3 regions of the Leptothrix mechoopdaensis genome follow, and region 3 is predicted to be linked to each of the others. Evidence: predicted binding sites of a transcription regulator. Region 3 holds the regulator's gene; each other region holds the start of a gene.
What was found. The regulator sigma-54, encoded in region 3, starts transcription at its own class of promoters, with help from an activator protein. The targets are predictions, from matches to a motif close to TGGCANGNAANCTGCTTT.

Region 1 (6,307 bases), 2.4 Mb from region 3:
CGCTCGACGGCGACGGGTAGTGGTCGATCCCGGTGCCCAGTTCGGGCAGCGCATCGACCGGTGCGGCGTGGGGATGGCGGGAGGAAGGTTCGGACATCGCAGGGTGAAGTGGACAGCGCAGCCGCGGCGGCCACGATGGATGCCGCGGCCGGATCGGGGCATTTTCACTTCAATCCCGGCCGAGTCGACGGGCCGGATGCGCCGCAGGCCTGACGGCTTCAGTTTCCGTCCTGGCAGGTGACCCGCAACGAGGACACCCGGTCGTCCAGCGCGGTCAGCGAGCGGCGGAAGACGGTGACCGTCCGGTACAGGTTCAGCGACACCAGCCGACCGCCGAAATCGACGTCCTCGTTCAGGGCGGCGCTGCAGTGGCGGCCCACCACCACCGACCGGACGGCGCGCAGGGCCGAACCACCTTCCTCGAACTCGCCGAGTTGCCGCCACTGGCCGGTGCCCAGGCACTTGTGGCGCCCTCGCCCGTCGGTGTCCTCGAACAGGCAGACCTCGGCGTCGCCCAGGCTGCGGACCTGCAGGACCACCGCCCGTTTCTCGCCCTTCTGCAGCGGTCGGGCCTCCTGGGTCCGCAGGTTGTAGACCATCGGCTGGCGCTTCGACTGGTCGGCGGTCAGGAACTCCGGACTGCCCTGCACGAACGACGGGCCGCCGTACGGACATGAATAGGTCCAGCGCAAGGGGATGCGATGGCCGTTCTCGGCGCGCAGATCCTCGAGTTCGCGCCGGTCCGCCAGGGAGACCCGGTAGTGGCGCCCACGGGCATCCGCCATGACCGAGGACCGGTTGAGCGCGGTCGGAACCGGCGCCCCGCCCGGAACCCCGGGCATCGCCTGGATACCCAGGACGCCGGCAACCTCCGACGGGTCATGCGGCGTGCCGATCGCATACGACGTCAGGTCGCCCGTGCCGCAGTTCACCGGCCTCGCCCCACCGCCGTAGACGTAATAGGCCCGACCGGACGATGAATCGACCTTGTAGATCAGCGACACGGCCGCGCCATTGGCGCGCTGCAGGTTCAGCACATCCGGATAGTCGGCGCGTGCAAGGTCGGCAAGGCCCAACAGCAGGGTCGACGACAGCAGGATCATTCTTTTCATGGGCATGTTTCCTTCCATACGCTGGTGCACCCGTCCGCCGCCGGGCGCGGCTCACGACGCCCGCGTTGCCATGCCTTGCTGATCCGGTTGCGCGGCAATGGACCGAGAAACCAGACATCGGCTCTGGCTGCCCCGCATCAGATAACCCTTGGCGTATTCTTCGATATCCCGTGAATACTGCTGCCAGATTCCCACCTGACCCCGACCCTTCCTGTTGGCTTCGGATGGAGCCGCATGTTCACGGCGGTCAAGAACATCCAGAATCTCTTGAAAGTCATTCTTTCTCTAGCGATTACTTTCCAGGATCACTGGGAAACCCCGGAACGACGAAAAATGCGAAGCGCGATTCTCTGGATCCGCCGCCGTCGGTTCCACTGCAAAGTTCATCTATTCGAGTAGCAAGAACGTGTGGACGAAACTCGCCAACATCGGGTAATCACTTACCCGCTTTCACCCATCGGATAAACAGGAGAACGCCACAAGGCCGGACGTCCGGTCATCTCAAGCCGCCCACATACCGCCCCAGCAACCCCTGAGCCGGACGCAGGGCGGCTTCACGCCCGGGACTGGAGGAGGCATCGAGCGGCATCGGCCCGCTGTTGGCCGCTGGCGTTTCCCGGGCGGCAGGCGGGAACAGCGCCGCCTGCAGCTTCAGCGCCCAGCCTTGCAGGTCGGGGTGATCCCGTTCGGCCAGCGCGAGCCGGATGATCTCCCTCGCGTAGGTCGCGTCGCGCACCAGCCATTCGATGTCGGTGACCCGGCCGATCTTGCGGCGCATGGCCACGTGCAGATGGGCGGCGATGCCGAGCTTGTCGCTCTCGCTCAGGCGTTCGGGCATGGGAGCTGTGGGGTTGGACATGGAAGGGTCCCTGCTTCAGGCGCGCCGGATGGCCGGCCTCATTCGACGCGTTCGCCGTGCTGGCTCAGGTCCAGCCCGGCATGTTCCTGGCGGGCCGTCACCCGCAGGCCGACGGTCACGCCGACCACGCCCAGGATCAGCGCGGTCGCGACCGCGCTGTAGACCGCCACGGCGCCCACCGCGATGGCCTGGGTCAGCACCGAGCCGGTGGCGCCGCCGATGTGCGGGTCGGCCAGTGCGCCGGTCATCAGCGCCCCCAGCAGTCCGGCCACGCCATGCACGCCGAACACGTCCAGGCTGTCGTCGGCGCCCAGCATCCGCTTCAGCCCGGTGGCGCCCCAGTAACACGCGACACCCGCCAGCGCGCCGATCAGCACCGCCGAGGCCGGCGTGACGTAGCCCGACGCCGGCGTCACCGCGACCAGCCCGCCGACCGCGCCGCTGCACAGGCCCAGCAGCGTGGGGGTGCCGCGCACCAGCCACTCGGCCACCATCCAGGCCAGCGTGCCCGCTGCCGCCGCCATCTGCGTGTTCAGGATCGCGATGCCCGCGCGGCCATCCGCCGCCATCGCCGAACCGCCGTTGAAGCCCATCCAGCCGACCCACAGCAGGCCGGCACCGGTCAGCGTCCAGCCCAGGTTGGCCGGCATCAGCGGCACCTCGCCATAACCCAGCCGCCGCCCCAGGATCACCGCCGCGACCAGCCCGGCCACCCCGGCGTTGACGTGGACCACGGTGCCGCCGGCAAAGTCCAGCGCGCCCATCGCGCCCAGCCAGCCGCCCGGCCCCCAGACCCAGTGGGCGACCGGCGCATAGACCGCGACGCTCCAGAGCGCCATGAACCACAACAGGGCGGCAAAGCGCATGCGTTCGGCGAACGCGCCCACGATCAGGGCAGGCGTGATGACCGCGAAGCTCAGCTGGTACATCACGAACACCGCCTCCGGCACCGTCGGCGCCAGCGGGTGTACGCTGACCTGTCCATGCGCAAGATCGGTCCGCAGCGTCTCCAGCCAGGCCGCACCCAGATCCCCCAGCCAGCCCTGGCCCGGCCGGAACGCCAGGCTGTAGCCCACCGCGAACCACAGCATCGACACGACCGCACAGGTCGCCAGCACCTGCGCCATCGTCGCCAGCAGGTTCTTCTTGCGCACCATCCCCGCATAGAACAGGGCCAGCCCCGGCAAGGTCATCAGCAGCACGAGCACGGTGGCGACGAGCATCCAGGCGGTGTTGCCGGTGTCGAGGGTGGGCATGGGGAAGAGGGACGGGAGTGGCGGATGGCTCGAAGTTGCAAATTGCGGGCCGGGTGTGAGGGCGGTGCGCCCAAGGCCCCTTCACTGTCCAGTTGCGCCAGCGATCGTCCAGAAGGCAAGAAGGTCACGTCCCGCACCCCTCCCGCCGTTCCGCATCGAACCGCGCCAGTCGCGCCCTTCAGGTTGCGTATTTCTTCAGCGCCCTGAATCTCTTGAACATGAACAATGGCAGGTGAGAAGCCAGCCAACTCTTCAAGTGCAATCGGGCCTTGTGCCTGGATTTGACGCTTCGACTCGCGTCGATGATCTTCACATACTGATCGACGATTTCAGCATAGAGACTGCTGTTCTTGTCCCGCTTCAGTCTTGCCACCACCAGATCACGCAGGAAGGCGCTCTCGAATCTCGGCTTCAAGCAGTCCCTGAGATAGAAGATCCGGTTGAATTCATCGTCAGGGAAAAGACTGCACATCTTCTTGAAGAAAGCGATCCGGCTCTTCGACATGGTGGCACTCCAGGATGTCGAATCGCCATGCATGCACCAGACATAGACCGTCTTCGGAAGAAAATGGCTAGAGTATCCCGCCCTGAACAACCGAATGAACAGATCCTCGTCCTCATAACCGCGAAACTGTGAGTCAAAGCCGCCCACCGCGTCAAATGCATCCTTCCTAACAAGAACCGATGAAGGCGTGATCATGAGGTCACGGGAAAGTATCAACGATATGTGGCCACGTTTCGGATGCTGACCTGGCTGGCTGGACATCAAAGATTCCGAGTTGATCGTGTTGCCATGCGCATCAGCATGACAGAAGTCCCCGTAAACATAGCCGAAGTACGGGTCATCTTCCGGAATGGCATTGACGAGATCAAGAATATGATTCTTGAGAAAGAAGTCATCCTGATCGAGAAAGCAGATGTACTCTGCAGTGGAAGCTTCAACCCCGGCATTTCTGGCGCCGCCTTGCCCGGTGTTGGCTTGGTTGATGACCGAGAAACCGTAGAGCTTGCTCAGTTCGAGCAACTTCAATGCCTCTTCCTCAGTAGACCCGTCGTTGACGACAAAGAACTCGTGGGCAGGATAACTCTGCTGCTTCACGCTCTCGATCGCACGTTCGATCCAGGCAGAACCGTTATAGAACGGGATGACGACACTGACGGTAGGTTTCATTTTGAACGCGACGCGAAATCGATGCTGTTGATGCAAATACCAGAACTGATCATCATCCGCCCACAGGCCACCCTTGAAAACGTCCACCTTGGCAGATATTTTCGTCAGAACTCTGGCATTGACAGGCTATTGATGTGAAAACGATCAGATGGGTCGGATTGTGTTTTCGAAAATCCGTTAGCACATGACAAATATGTTTGTACATCTACAAGAAACATGCACTCCCGTTATATTGGTTATTGACACCCATAAACCAATACAGTAGCCAGCAAAGGGCGACAACCGCTGCGCAAGCCCGGAAAATCCGGGCGCTCAGCACCCGTGCTCGCCGCCTCATCGAAATCCCTGATCCGCCAACCCGAGCCGGAAACCGCGCCCCGCTGCCGCAACAATGGGGAGCCCGTCGACTCCGAAAGTGCCCGACATGCCCGACACCGCCAAGCCCAAGGGACCCGCCTCCTACTTCCCGTCGATCGAGAAGACCTACGGGCAGCCGGTGGACCACTGGCTGCGCATCCTGGACGGCTTGCAGCACCTGAAGCACATGGAGCAGGTGGCGCATCTGAAGGCCGAACACGGCATCGGGCATGGCCATGCGAATGCGCTGGTGGCCCATCACCGGGCGACGTCGCAGACGTAGTCCGCCATGGCGCAGCACCTGAGCCTGATCTCGCTGCTGGTCGACGACCAGGACGCCGCGCTGGCGTTCTATGTCGGCACGCTCGGCTTCACGTTGATCGAGGACACCTGGCAGCCGGCGCAGGCCAAGCGCTGGGTGGTCGTTGCGCCGCCCGGGTCGCGCGAGTGCCGGATCCTGCTGGCGCGTGCCAGCGACGAGGCCCAGCGTGCGCGCATCGGCGACCAGACCGGCGGCCGGGTGTTCCTGTTCCTGCAGACCGACGACTTCTGGCGCGATTTCCACGCCTGGCGCGCTCGCGGCGTCGAGTTCGTGCGCGAGCCGAAGGTCGAGCCCTACGGCACCGTGGCGGTGTTCCGCGATGTCAGCGGCAATCTGTGGGACCTGATCCAGCCGGCCTGAAACATCGACCTCGGCCGCGCCGACGTCGCCCTATCCCACGGAGCCCTGAACCATGCCCCTCATCACCGTCCACCTCGCCCGCCGCGACCCGCCGACGCCTGCGGACAAGAAGGCCGAGCTGATCGCCGGCATCACCGACCTGCTGGTGCGCACGCTCGACAAGCGGGCCGAGGACGTGACCGTGCTGATCGAGGAACTGGACCCCGACAACTGGGGCCAGGGCGGCATCACCGCCAGCGAGATCCGGCGTCGGCGGTTGGCGTGAGGCCGGCCGGACAGAGCGGGCTGCGCGGGGCGGCGCTGATCACGTCGGTGCTGATCGTGTCGGCCCTGATCACGTCGGCCCTGATGCTGGCCGCCTGCGGTGGCTCGGGTGGCAGCGACGAGGTCGCCACGCAGGACGTCACGATGACGTTCTTCCGGGCCGTGCCGGCCGGCACGCACGTGATCCGCAGCAGTTCCGAGCTCGACACGTTCTGGGCTGCCACGCCCTTCCAGACCTGGCCGATCGGCCTGCTGTCGAGCGAGCCGGCCAAGCCGGTCTACGACTACGGCACCCAGGCGGTGATCGGGCTGTCGCTCGGGGTCGGCAAGTGGTGCTTCAAGCCGGTCATCACGGCGGTCACGCGGCAAGGCAACGACCTGGTCGCGCGCTACCGTGTGCCCACCGGCAGCACGCTGGCCTGCCTGCGCGACGGGCCGCTGATCGCGTTCGCGCTGGTGCCGTCCTTCTCCGGCACGGCCACCTTCGTGCAGGACACGAACTGATCGCGCGATCATCGGCCCCACGCTTTCGCAACCAGAACCGCACGAGAACATGCCACAAGGCCAACACGTCCGATCCCTGTTCCTGGCGCTCGCGCTGGGCAC
Region 2 (6,307 bases), 510 kb from region 3:
TGCGGTCAGGGCGGCGCTGAGGCTCAGGCCGCGCGGCCCTGCGCGGCTGCGTCGCGTTCGGCCTGCTTGCGGGCATGGGCCAAGGCGGCCTCGCGCACCCAGGCGCCGTCGTCCCAGGCCCGCACGCGGGTGGCCAGCCGTTCGCGGTTGCACGGGCCGTCGCCGCCAACCACGCGCCAGAACTCGGCCCAGTCGATCGGGCCGTGGTCGTGGTGGCCGCGGGCCTCGTTCCATTTCAGGTCCGGGTCGGGCAGCGTGACGCCCAGCACCTCGGCCTGCGGCACGGTGGCGTCGATGAACTTCTGGCGCAGGTCGTCGTTGGAGACGCGCTTGATGCCCCAGCGCATGCTCTGCGCGCTGTTGGGGCTCTGGTCGTCGGGCGGGCCGAACATCATGATCGACGGCCACCACCAGCGGTTGACCGCGTCCTGGACCATCGCGCGCTGGGCGTCGGTGCCGTCCTTCATCATCGTCAGCAGCGCGTCGTAGCCCTGGCGCTGGTGGAAGGATTCCTCGCGGCAGATGCGCACCATCGCCCGCGCATACGGCGCATACGAGCAGCGGCAGATCGGCACCTGGTTCATGATCGCCGCGCCGTCGACCAGCCAGCCGATCACGCCCACGTCGGCCCACGTCAGCGTGGGGTAGTTGAAGATCGAGCTGTACTTGGCCTTGCCGGTGTGCAGCGCGTCGAGCAGCTGGTCGCGGCTCTGGCCCAGCGTCTCGGCGGCGGCGTAGAGGTAGAGGCCGTGGCCGCCCTCGTCCTGCACCTTGGCCAGCAGGATCGCCTTGCGCTTGAGCGTCGGCGCGCGGCTGATCCAGTTGCCCTCGGGCAGCATGCCGACGATCTCGCTGTGGGCGTGCTGGCTGATCTGGCGAGTCAGCGTCTTTCGGTAGTTCTCGGGCATCCAGTCCTTGGCCTCGATGAAGCCGCCGGCGTCGATGCGCTCGTCGAAACGGGCCTGCAGCGCCACTTCCTCGGCGCTGCGCAGCGCCTTCGGAGCCTCGGCGGCGCCGTCCTTGCCCATCGTGTCCATCGCCTGCGTGTACATGCCTGACCTCGCTCGTTCGTGCCCCCGGCTGAGGGCGTTCATTCATTGACCGTCCGGTCGGTAAATTATTCGAGACTTGACCGGACACTGCAAGATGTAGGGGACAGGGTTTGCCCGCAGACCGGGTCCAGACCCGGGGCGCCGCTATGCTCCCGGCCCATGTTGACCGTGATGAATGCCTGCTGGCGCGCCGCCGCCTACTGTCTGCACCCGCGCGTGATCGTGCTGTCGCTGATGCCCGTGGTGGTGGCCGGCGCGGCCGCCTTCGGCCTCGCGTGGTTCTTCTGGGAGCCCGCGATCGACGCGGTCCGGCTGTGGATCGACAGCATCGCGTGGCTGGCCCCCCTGTCGGGCTGGTTCAACGAGATCAGCGGCGGGCGCTTCCGCAGCGTCATCGGCCCGCTGGTGGTGGTGGCGCTGTCGATCCCGGTGCTGCTGATCGCCTCGCTGCTGCTGGTCTCCGTCTTCATGAGCAGCGCGATCGTCGACCTGGTCGCGCGGCGGCGTTTCCCCGACCTGGCCCGCAAGCGCGGTGGCCACTGGCTGGGCTCGCTGGCCGGCTCGCTGTTCAACACGCTGCTGGCGCTGCTGATGCTGGTCGCGTCGATGCCACTGTGGCTGATCCCGCCGCTGGCGCTGGTGCTGCCGCCGCTGATCTGGGGCTGGCTGGCGATGCGGCTGATGAGCTACGACGCGCTGGCCGACCACGCCAGCCGCGAGGAGCGGGTGCTGCTGATGCACCAGCACCGCCTGCCACTGCTGGCGATCGGCCTGATCACCGGCTACCTGGGCGCGGCGCCGTCGCTGATCTGGGCCACCGGCGCGATGGCGCTGCCGATGATGCCGCTGCTGCTGCCGGCCTTCGTCTGGCTCTACACGCTGGTGTTCGCGTTCGCCTCGGCCTGGTTCGCGCACTACGCGCTGGCCGCGCTGGCCGACCTGCGCACGCGCAGCTTCCCGGAGATCGTGCCGCCCTCGCCTGCGGCGTCTGCCGCATCCAACCCGCGCCCCGTCGACGACCTGCCGCCGCTGCCCGCACTGGCGGCCGATCCGCCGGTCGCGCTGCCGCCGCCCCCTGCCTCCAACCCGAACAGCCCCACGCCCGCACCATGAACTTCGGACTCATCATCGTCGGCGACGAGATCCTCTCCGGCAAGCGCCAAGACAAGCACCTCGCCAAGGTCATCGAGCTGCTGTCGGCACGTGGCCTGGCGCTGGCCTGGTCGCACTACGTCGGCGACGACCCGGCGCGCATCACCGCGATCCTGCGCACCGCGTTCGACAGCGGCGACGTGGTCTTCAGCTGCGGCGGCATCGGCGCCACGCCCGACGACCACACCCGCCAGTGCGCCGCCGCCGCGCTCGGCCGGCCGCTGGCGCTGCACCCCGAGGCACGCGAGCTGATCATGGCCCGCGTGCGCCTGATGGCCGCCGAGAAGGGCTGGCCGGACGATCCGGATCACCCCGACACGGTCCACCGCCTGAACATGGGCGTGTTCCCCGAGGGCGCGACGATCATCGCCAACCCCTACAACCAGATCCCCGGCTTCTCGGTCGGCCACGTCCACTTCGTGCCGGGCTTCCCGGTGATGGCGCACCCGATGATCGAGGCGCTGCTGGACGGCCCCTACGCCCACCTGCACGGCGGCGCTGCCCAGGTCGAGCGTTCGGTGGTCGTCTACGGTTCGATGGAGGCCAGCCTGACGCCGCTGATGATCGAGCTGGAGGCGCGCTTTCCGCCGGTCAAGGTGTTCAGCCTGCCGAGCGTCGACCATCCGGTCCACGGCCGCCACATCGAGCTGGGCGTCAAGGGCCGCGACGGCGAGACGCTGTCGGCCGCCTACGTCGCGCTGATCGACGGCCTGCGACGCTTCGGCGCCGAACTGGGCCCCGAAATGGTGCGACCCTGATTCACCATGTCGGTGCATTTGATTGCCCATTTCTGGTGCGCAATCCGGGCATCCGACACGACCTGCCGCGTGAAGCCGACACCTGGGCGCCGACGGGCATCCGGGCATTGCACCGGACTCGGGCGCGGGCACGCTTTCTGCTAAATTTCCCCGCCGTCTCGGCGCTCGCGCCCAGATCGACCGCACATTACCCCGTCACTTCCATCTCTTCCATCTCGCTAGGAGCCTCCTGATGGCCAAGACCGTCGCCGACGTGATGTCGATGGTGAAGGAAAACGAAGTCAAGTTCGTCGACTTCCGTTTCACCGACACCCGCGGCAAGGAACAACACGTTTCCGTGCCCGTTTCTGCTTTTGACGAAGACAAGTTCACCTCGGGCCACGCCTTCGACGGCTCCTCGATCGCCGGCTGGAAGGGCATCGAAGCGTCGGACATGCAGCTGATGCCCGACCCGAACACCGCCAACATCGACCCCTTCTTCGAAGAGTCGACGCTGATCCTGACCTGCGACGTCATCGATCCGGCCGACGGCAAGCCCTACGAGCGCGACCCGCGCTCGCTGGCCAAGCGCGCCGAGGCCTACATGAAGTCGACCGGCCTGGGCGACACCGCCTACTTCGGTCCGGAACCCGAGTTCTTCGTGTTCGACAGCGTGCGCTGGGGCGCCGACATGTCCGGTTCCTTCTGCTCGATCGAAGCCGAGGAAGCCGCCTGGAACACCGGCAAGGACTACGAGCACGGCAACAAGGGCTTCCGTCCCTCCGTCAAGGGCGGCTACTTCCCGGTGCCCCCGGTCGACAGCGGCCAGGACATGCGCTCGGAGATGTGCCTGATCCTGGAATCGGTCGGCATCCCCGTCGAAGTCCACCACCACGAGGTCGCGAACGCCGGCCAGATGGAGATCGGCACCAAGTTCAGCACGCTGATCCAGCGCGCCGACTGGGTCCAGCTGCAGAAGTACATCATCCACAACGTGGCCGCCGCCTACGGCAAGACCGCCACGTTCATGCCCAAGCCGATCGTCGGCGACAACGGCAGCGGCATGCACGTTCACCAGTCGGTCTGGAAGGACGGCAAGAACCTGTTCGCCGGTGACGGCTACGCCGGCCTGAGCGACTTCGCGCTGTACTACATCGGCGGCATCATCAAGCACGCCCGCGCGCTGAACGCGATCACCAACCCCGGCACCAACAGCTACAAGCGCCTGGTCCCGGGCTACGAAGCCCCGGTGAAGCTGGCCTACTCGGCCAAGAACCGCTCGGCCTCGATCCGCATCCCCTACGTCGCGAACCCGAAGGGCCGTCGCGTCGAGGCGCGTTTCCCGGACCCGCTGATGAACCCGTACCTGGGCTTCGCCGCGCTGCTGATGGCCGGCCTGGACGGCGTCGAGAACAAGATCCACCCGGGCGAAGCCGCCACGAAGGATCTGTACCACCTGCCGCCGGAAGAGGACGCGAAGATCCCGACCGTGTGCTCGAGCCTGGAAATGGCCCTCGAGTACCTGGACAAGGGCCGCGGCTTCCTGACCAAGGGTGGCGTGTTCACCGACTCCTACATCGACGCCTACATCGACCTGAAGATGCAGGAAGTCCAGCGCATGCGCATGACCACGCATCCGATCGAGTTCGACATGTACTACACGCTGTGATGCCGCCCGGCGGCCCTGCGGCCCCGGCAGCTCACGCGCCATGACATGCGCACGGACGGCCCTTCGGGGCCGTCTTTTTTTTGCCCGGATGGCTGGGCGATACTGCCCCGCGATGCCTTCCATGACCCGAATTCGGCCCTCCGTGACCCCCTGGTTCGTGCCCCTGGTGCTGGCCTGCGGGAGCGGCTTTCCCGTCGCGCCGGCGCAGGCCCAGGACCGCTCGGTCTACCGCTGCCCGGGCAACCTCTACACCGACCAGATCAGCGTGCGCGAGGCCGCCGAGCGCGGCTGCAAGACGCTGGAAGGCGCGGCCGTGACCGTCGTGCAGACCCGTCGTCCGGAAGCGCCGAAGGCGGCCGCATCGGGCGGTGCCGCCGCATCCGGCACCGCAGCGGCGCCGGCAGCCCGAAGCGGCGGCAACGAGGGCGCCCGCATCGATCCGGCCGAACAGCGCGCGCGCGACACCGACGCGCGCCGCATCCTCGACGGCGAGCTGCGCCGCGAGGAAGAACGGCTGGCGCAGCTGCAGAAGGACCTGAAGGACGCCGCCACCGCGCCGGCCGAGCGCCAGAACGAGCTGCGGGCCGCCGTCTCGCGCAAGGAAGCGGACGTCGCCGCGATCCGGCGTGAACTCGCCAAGCTGGGAGCAGCCACGCCATGAGCCTTCTGCGCGGACCGGGCTACGACGCCTTCGATCACCTCGCCACCATGGTCGCCGTGCTGCGCGCGGACGGCCGCTGCGTGTTCGTCAACGCGGCCTTCGAGGCCACGCTGGGCCTGCCCCGGCGCACGCTGCAGAAGTCGCGCATCTTCGACTGGTTCATCGACCCCTCGCTGCTGCAGAGCACCTTCCGGTCGGTGGTCGACAACGAATACGCCACCGGCCGGCTGGAAGCCCAGATGCGCCGCAGCGCCACCGGCGGCGAGCCGCTGCCGGTCCACGCGATCCTGACCCAGATCGGCCACGGCGAGCAGGTGCTGCTGGAGCTGGTCGAGATCGAGCAGCAGGCCCGTCAGGACCGCGAGAGCCGCACGCTCGACCAGGCCCGGATGACCAAGGAGCTGATCCGCAACCTGGCCCACGAGATCAAGAACCCGCTGGGCGGGATCCGCGGCGCGGCGCAGCTGCTGGAGATGGAGCTCGACAACAAGTCGCTGACCGAATACACGGGCGTCATCATCCACGAGGCCGACCGGCTGCAGGCCCTGGTCGACCGGCTGCTGGCACCGCACCGGCGGCCGCGCGTGGTCGCCGACGTCAACATCCACGAGGTGCTGGAGCGGGTCCGCTCGCTGGTGCTGGCCGAGCACTCGAAGGGGCTGGAGATCGTGCGCGACTACGACATCTCGCTGCCCGAGTTCCGCGGCGACCGCGAGCAGCTGATCCAGGCGGTCCTCAACATCACGCAGAACGCCGCCCAGGCGCTGGCCGGGGAGATCGCCGACGGCAAGGCGCGCATCGTCTTGCGCACGCGGGCCTCGCGCCAGGTCACGATCGGCCGGACCCGCTATCGACTGGCACTGGACTTGCATATCGAGGACAACGGACCCGGCGTGCCCGCCGAGATCCGCGATCGCATCTTCTTCCCGCTGGTCACCGGACGTGACGGCGGTTCGGGCCTCGGACTGACGCTGGCGCAGGACGTCGTGCAGCAGCACCAGGGCCTGATCGAATGCGAGAGCGAACCGGGGCGCAC
Region 3 (6,307 bases):
GACGGCCGGCCGGTGCAGGGCCAGCCGATCCACCAGCGCGCCCGGCTCGGGCTGTCCTACCTGCCGCAGGAAGCGTCGATCTTCCGGCGCCTGACGGTCGAGGAGAACATCCGCGCCGTGCTGGAGCTGCAGCAGGACGCCAGCGGCCGGCGCGTCGACGCGGCCCACATCGAGCCGATGCTCGAATCGCTGATGGCCGACCTGTCGATCACCCGGCTGCGCCACAGCCCGGCGCCGGCGTTGTCCGGCGGCGAACGCCGGCGCGTCGAGATCGCCCGGGCGCTGGCGACCCAGCCGCGCTTCATCCTGCTGGACGAGCCGTTCGCGGGCGTCGACCCGATCGCGGTGATCGAGATCCAGCGGATCATCGGATTCCTCAAGGCGCGTGGCATCGGGGTGCTGATCACCGACCACAACGTGCGCGAGACGCTCGGCATCTGCGACCGCGCCTACATCATCAGCGAGGGCCGCGTGCTGGCCGAAGGCACGCCGGCCGAGATCGTCGAGAACCCGGATGTTCGCAAGGTCTACCTTGGCGAGCACTTCCGGATGTGACCCGCGTGTGACCCCTGGCCGACCCCCATGAAACCCTCCCTGCAGGTCCGCCTTTCCCAGCACCTGGCGCTGACGCCCCAGCTGCAGCAATCGATCCGCCTGCTGCAGCTGTCGACGCTCGAACTGCACCAGGAAGTCGAGCAGATGCTCGAACAGAACCCGTTCCTGGAAGCCGACGAGGACGCCGCTGGCGCCGATCGCCCGATGGCGCTGCCCGACGAGGGCGTGCCGGTCGCGCCGGCCGATGACGGCGGCGCTGCCGGCTCGTCCGACTACACCGCCGAGCGGGTCTCCGAAGGGCCCTCCGACAGCCCCGCCGAGTCCGCCAGCAGCGCCGCCGATGGCGACGGCGCCGGCATGGAACAGCTCGACTTCGGCGCCGCCGAGTCCACCCCCGACGACTGGGACAGCGGCCACGACCGCGAGGACTTCAACAGCCTGTCCGACAGCAGCGGCAACCGCAACGGCGCGCTCGAGGACGACGACAGCGACTGGAGCGAACGTTCCACCGCCGTGCCCAGCCTGGCCGAGCACCTGCGCGCCCAGCTGCGCGGCATGCGGCTGGCCGACGAGGACATCATGCTGGTCGAGTCGCTGATCGACTCTCTCAACGAGGACGGCTACCTGGCCGACCGGCTGGAGGAGATCGTCGAGCGGCTGGTCCAGGTCCTGAGCGGCGCGCCGCTGACCGAGGCCACCGAGGCGCAGTCGGCCTCGCTGGTCGACGACACCGTCGACGCGATCGATCCGGCGCTGCTGGCCGAACAGGCGCTGTTGCGCGAGGACCTGCTCGACCGCCTGCGCTGCGCGCTGGGCTGGCTGCAGAGCCTGGAGCCGACGGGCGTGGGCGCGCGCGACCTGGCCGAGTGCCTGGTGCTGCAGCTGCGCGAACGCGACGCGACGCCGGCGCGCGACGCCGCGATCCGCATCTGCCGCGACCACCTCGACCTGCTGGCGCGCCGCGACGTGCGCAAGCTGACCGTCGCGCTGGGCGTCGACGAGGACCTGATCCGCGATGCGCAGAGCCTGATCGTCACGCTCGAACCCAAGCCCGGCCGCCGCTTCGCCCGCGCCGAGGCCAACATCGTCGTGCCCGACGTGATCGTGCAGAAGTCGGGCCGCGGCTGGAAGGTCGTGCTGAATCCGGACGTGATGCCCAAGCTGCGCATCAACGACATGTACGCGCAGGTGCTGCGCCAGCACCGCAGCCAGCGCAACGGCGGCGGCGGCGACAACGGCGCGACGCTGTCGGCGCGGCTCCAGGAGGCGCGCTGGTTCGTCAAGAACATCCTCCAGCGCTTCGACACCATCCAGCGGGTCTCGCAGGCCATCGTCGAACGCCAGAAGGCCTTCTTCACCCACGGCGAGATCGCGATGAAGCCGCTGGTGCTGCGCGAGATCGCCGACGAGCTGGGCCTGCACGAGTCGACCATCTCGCGCGTGACGACGGCCAAGTACATGGCCACGCCGTTCGGCACCTTCGAGCTGAAGTACTTCTTCGGCAGCTCGCTCAACACCGAGGCCGGCGGCAACGCGTCGAGCACGGCGGTGCGGGCGCTGATCAAGCAGTTCGTGGCCGCCGAGGACCCGAAGAAGCCGCTGTCGGACAGCCAGCTCAGCGCGATGCTGGAAGAGCAGGGCATCCAGGTCGCCCGCCGCACGGTCGCCAAATATCGCGAAGCACTGAAGATCGCCCCCGCGAACCTGCGCAAGGACATGTGACATGTCTGGGGCGGCCCGTTGGCACCAGCCCGTCGGACACGGGGTGTCCGACCTACCGAAAGACGTCGGCCGATGGCGACGCGGCCGGGCGTCTTGAACCCGGTCCGGATTCGTTCAAACGGCAGGTCGGACACCCCGTGTCCGACGGGTTTCGTTCAACCGGTAGGTCGGACACCCCGTGTCCGACGGGCTGGTGGCTATTGCTGCTGCGCCAGCTGCTCCGCATAGCGCGTGGCCGGGCGCAGGCTCTGGTGGGCCTGGGCGCGGCTGCGGCGCAGGAAGTCTTCGGCCAGGCCGCTCAGTTCGGGGTTGCCGCTGGCGCGGCACAGGCTCATGACGGCACGGGCGTATTCGGCCGGGCCGAGCATCAGGTTGACGTCGATGTCTTCGCCGGTCTCGTGCAGCAGCAGCGCGTGGATGCGCTGGACGAGCGCGATGCGCGGGTCTTCGGTCGTGACGGTGGCGGCGGCGATGGTGGCAGTGGCGGTGATCGGCATGGTGCGTGGCTCCCTGGCCTGCTCTCCATGCAGATGACGTGCCCGTTTCGCCGGCCCAAACCGCCAAACTGAAACTGCAATCGATGCCGTGCGACAACGCACGATCCAGGTTCAGGGTAAGCACCGACCGTGTGCGCGGGCCGTGCCGCCGTTCACACCCTGGCCAACCCTCGCGGCCCGTGCCTCGGTGGCGGGCCCGACGGGCGTGTGCACCGAACTGCGGCAGCGCGGCGCCGAGCGCACCAAGGTGCGACAGCTCAGCGGTCGCCCGACAGCCAGCGATCGATCTGGTGCTTGCGGTCGTTGCCCCAGAAGGGCTCGCCGTCGACGATGAAGAAGGGCGCGCCAAACACGCCGGCGGCGATGGCGGCGTCGTTCTCGGCGCGCAGCCGATCCTTCCAGGTCGGGTCGGCGCAGACGGCGGCGGTCTGTTCCGGCGCGATGCCGAACTCGGCCGCGAGCCCTTGCAGCGCGGTCATGTCGTTGAGCGCGATGCCGCGGGCGAAGTAGCCGCGCAGGCCGGCGTGGGCCCAGGCCACCGCCCGTTGCGGATCCTGGCTGTCGAGCCACCAGAACAGCCGCGCGGCGTTGTGGCTGGCGATCGGGAAGGGCGAGGGCATGGCCATCGGCACGCCTTCCATGCGGGCCGAGCGGGCGAAGTCGCGCAGCGAGTACTCGCGCTTGATCGGGTAGGACACGGGGCTCTTCAGCTCGGCGGCCTGGAAGGTGACGCCCAGCAGGATGGCGTGCCAGCGCACCGGCCGGCCGTGGCGCGCGGCCAGCGCCGCGATCCATTCGGAGGCGATGTAGGCGTAGGGCGACGAGAAGTCGAAATAGAACTCGATCGGTGCGGGGGCGTTCATGGCGCGGACCATATGGCGCGGATGCGACAGCGTCCATCCGCAGCCGTCCGGGGTCTGCGGCGTCGGCGCGACAGCGGCGCCGACATTGCAGCGTCCTGACCACGGTTCGGGCGATCGGACCCCGCTATCTGGGGGCGCGCCGATTCTTGACCTTCCTCATGCCGGGTCCAGCGTGGCTGCCTAGCATCGGTCCATGCCCGACCTGCTGATCACGCTGGCCTGCACCGCGCTGGCGCTGGCCCTGCGCCCCTGGCGCTCCCTGTCCGGCGAAGGACCGCCGTGGCCCTGGCTGGCCTGGTGGCTGACGCTGCCGCTGTTCTGGGCCAGCGACCGGCTGGCCGGCGCGCTGATCCAGCCGATGTCGGGCGTGCCGCTGCTGGTGCTGATGACCGGTTGGCCGCTGGCCGTGCTGGCGCTGCTGCCGACCGCGCTGCTGACCGCCTGGCTGGGCGGGCTGGATCCCTGGGAGACCCTGCACCGCCTGGTCTGGCTCGGCCTGGTGCCCGCCGGCCTGACCGTGCTGCTCGGCGCGGCCGTGCGGCGCTGGCTGCCGCACCACCTGTTCGTCTACATCCTGGTGCGCGGTTTCGGCATGTCGCTGCTGGCGCTGACGATGGCCGGCCTCGGCGCGCTGGCCGTCGACGGCGTGCCCGAAGGCCTGCAGACCGGCGAGGCCGTCATTGCCCGCTGGCTCTCGGCCTGGGGCGATGCCTTCCTCACCGGCATGCTGGTGGCCATCTTCGTGGCCTTCCGGCCGACCTGGCTGGCGACCTGGTCGGACCGGCTCTACCTGCCACCGCAGCAGCGGCGCTGACCGGCGTCAGCGCCGCCCGAGATCGCTAGCGCCCGTACAGCACCTGCGGCAGCCACAGCCCGATGTCCGGGAACATGTAGAGCAGGAAGATCGCCACGACCTGGATGCCCATGAACGGCAGCATGCCCGCGAAGATCTGGTTGAGCGTCACGTGCGGCGGGCTGACGCCCTTCAGGTAGAAGGCCGCCATCGCCACCGGCGGGCTCAGGAAGGCGGTCTGCAGGTTCAGCGCCACCAGCAGGCCGAAGAACAGCGGGTCGACGCCGAAGTTGTCCAGCAGCGGCACGAAGATGGGCATGAAGATCACGATGATCTCGGTCCATTCCAGCGGCCAGCCCAGGATGAAGATGATCACCTGGCTCAGCAGCAGGAACTCGGTCTTGCTGAGGTTCATGCCCAGCACCCACTTCTCGACCAGCTCCTGCCCGCCCAGCAGCGCGAACGCGGCCGAGAAGATCGCCGAGCCGACGAACAGCCAGCAGACCATCGCGCTGGTCTTGGCGGTCAGGAAGACGCTCTCCTTGACCACGCCGAAGTTCAGCTGCTTGTAGGCCGCCGCCAGCAGCAGGCCGCCGAAGGCGCCGACGGCAGCCGCCTCGGTCGGCGTGGCCAGGCCGAAGACGATCGAGCCCAGCACCGCCAGGATCAGGATCACCAGCGGGAAGAACGAGGCCAGCAGCATCTTGAAGACCTCGAGCCGCTGGAAGCTCAGAACCGCGTAGAACGCGACCAGCGCGACGGCACCCACGCCGAGTCCGATCCAGTAGCTGGTCGGTGCCGGCACGGCTTCAGCCGCCGCCGCCGGTGCCGCTTCGGCGCCCGGTGGTTCGGCCACACCCTGCGCGGCCTTGGCGGTGGCGCCGGCACCGGCCGATGCGGACGGCTCGGCGCCCGGGGGCTCCTGCACGCCCTCGGCGCCGGGCGGTTCCTGCACGCCGCCTTCGGCCGGAGGCTCCTTCAGGCCACCCTCGTCGGACGGCGGTTCGGCCAGCCCGCTGCCGGACGTGGCAGGCTCATCGGCTGAGCCAGGGGGCGCACCGACACCACCGCCGTCCTGCTGGATCTCGACGGCGGCGTCGGCCGGGCGGGTCGCGACATCGTGACCCCACAGCGCGACGATCGCGAAGAGCAGCGCCGGCAGCAGCGTGATGCCGAGCTGGCGCAGCAGGTAGCCCGACGGCACATCAAGGTTGCGCTCGCCCTTCAGGGCCTTCAGCAGGGCCGGCAGGGCCGTGTTGGAGATGCCGGCCGAGACCCGCTGCGTCAGCGGCGGCAGCGGCACGAAGCGCTGTTCGGCCGTCAGCGGCGGGGCCAGGTGCGGCTTGAGCTTCGCCACGATGATCACGTAGACGATGTAGAGCCCCGCCAGCATGATCCCGGGGAAGAAGGCCCCGGCGTAGAGCTGCACCACCGACACGCCGGCGGTCGCGCCGTAGACGATCAGCATGACGCTGGGCGGGATCAGGATGCCCAGGCAGCCGCCGGCCGTGATGGCACCGGCCGACAGCCGCACGTCGTAGCCCGCTCGCAGCATCTGCGGCAGCGCCAGCAGGCCCATCAGCGTGACGACCGCACCGACGATGCCGGTGGCCGTGGCGAACACCGCGCAGGTGAACAGCGTGGCCACCGCCAGCGAGCCGGGCACCCGCGCCAGCGCCAGGTGCAGGCTGCGGAACAGCTTGTCGATCAGGTTGGCGCGTTCGACGAGATAGCCCATGAACACGAACAGCGGGATCGAGATCAGCACGTCGTTGCCCATCACCTTGAAGGCGCTCTGCACCATCAGCGTGAGGGTCTTGTCGGTGTCGCGCTCGTAGGCGATCCACGTGAAGATCATGCCCATGCCCATCAGCGTG

Region 1: ACWA7K_RS07040 (ammonium transporter) is a predicted target of sigma-54. The motif match lies at 3,262-3,279, and genes of this name have one in related genera.
Region 2: glnA (type I glutamate--ammonia ligase) is a predicted target of sigma-54. The motif match lies at 3,089-3,106, and genes of this name have one in related genera.

Annotation. Positions count from the first base shown of each region.
Region 1 is NZ_CM132699.1:1,583,264-1,589,570, reverse strand. Features, by position in the region: partial or broken gene tadA (tRNA adenosine(34) deaminase TadA) at 1-97, opposite strand, end outside; gene ACWA7K_RS07050 (hypothetical protein) at 219-1,112, opposite strand; gene ACWA7K_RS07045 (hypothetical protein) at 1,609-1,950, opposite strand; gene ACWA7K_RS07040 (ammonium transporter) at 2,010-3,227, opposite strand; gene ACWA7K_RS07035 (glycosyltransferase family 2 protein) at 3,406-4,485, opposite strand; gene ACWA7K_RS07030 (DUF4287 domain-containing protein) at 4,823-5,038, shown strand; gene ACWA7K_RS07025 (VOC family protein) at 5,045-5,437, shown strand; gene ACWA7K_RS07020 (tautomerase family protein) at 5,490-5,702, shown strand; gene ACWA7K_RS07015 (hypothetical protein) at 5,699-6,205, shown strand; gene ACWA7K_RS07010 (hypothetical protein) at 6,255-6,307, shown strand, end outside.
Region 2 is NZ_CM132699.1:3,719,747-3,726,053, forward strand. Features, by position in the region: gene paaA (1,2-phenylacetyl-CoA epoxidase subunit PaaA) at 24-1,052, opposite strand; gene ACWA7K_RS16100 (EI24 domain-containing protein) at 1,212-2,165, shown strand; gene ACWA7K_RS16105 (competence/damage-inducible protein A) at 2,162-2,962, shown strand; gene glnA (type I glutamate--ammonia ligase) at 3,195-4,610, shown strand; gene ACWA7K_RS16115 (hypothetical protein) at 4,753-5,271, shown strand; gene glnL (nitrogen regulation protein NR(II)) at 5,268-6,307, shown strand, end outside.
Region 3 is NZ_CM132699.1:4,225,847-4,232,153, forward strand. Features, by position in the region: gene lptB (LPS export ABC transporter ATP-binding protein) at 1-555, shown strand, start outside; gene rpoN (RNA polymerase factor sigma-54) at 583-2,277, shown strand; gene ACWA7K_RS18400 (hypothetical protein) at 2,475-2,774, opposite strand; gene ACWA7K_RS18405 (DsbA family protein) at 3,032-3,637, opposite strand; gene ACWA7K_RS18410 (hypothetical protein) at 3,831-4,451, shown strand; gene ACWA7K_RS18415 (TRAP transporter large permease subunit) at 4,477-6,307, opposite strand, start outside.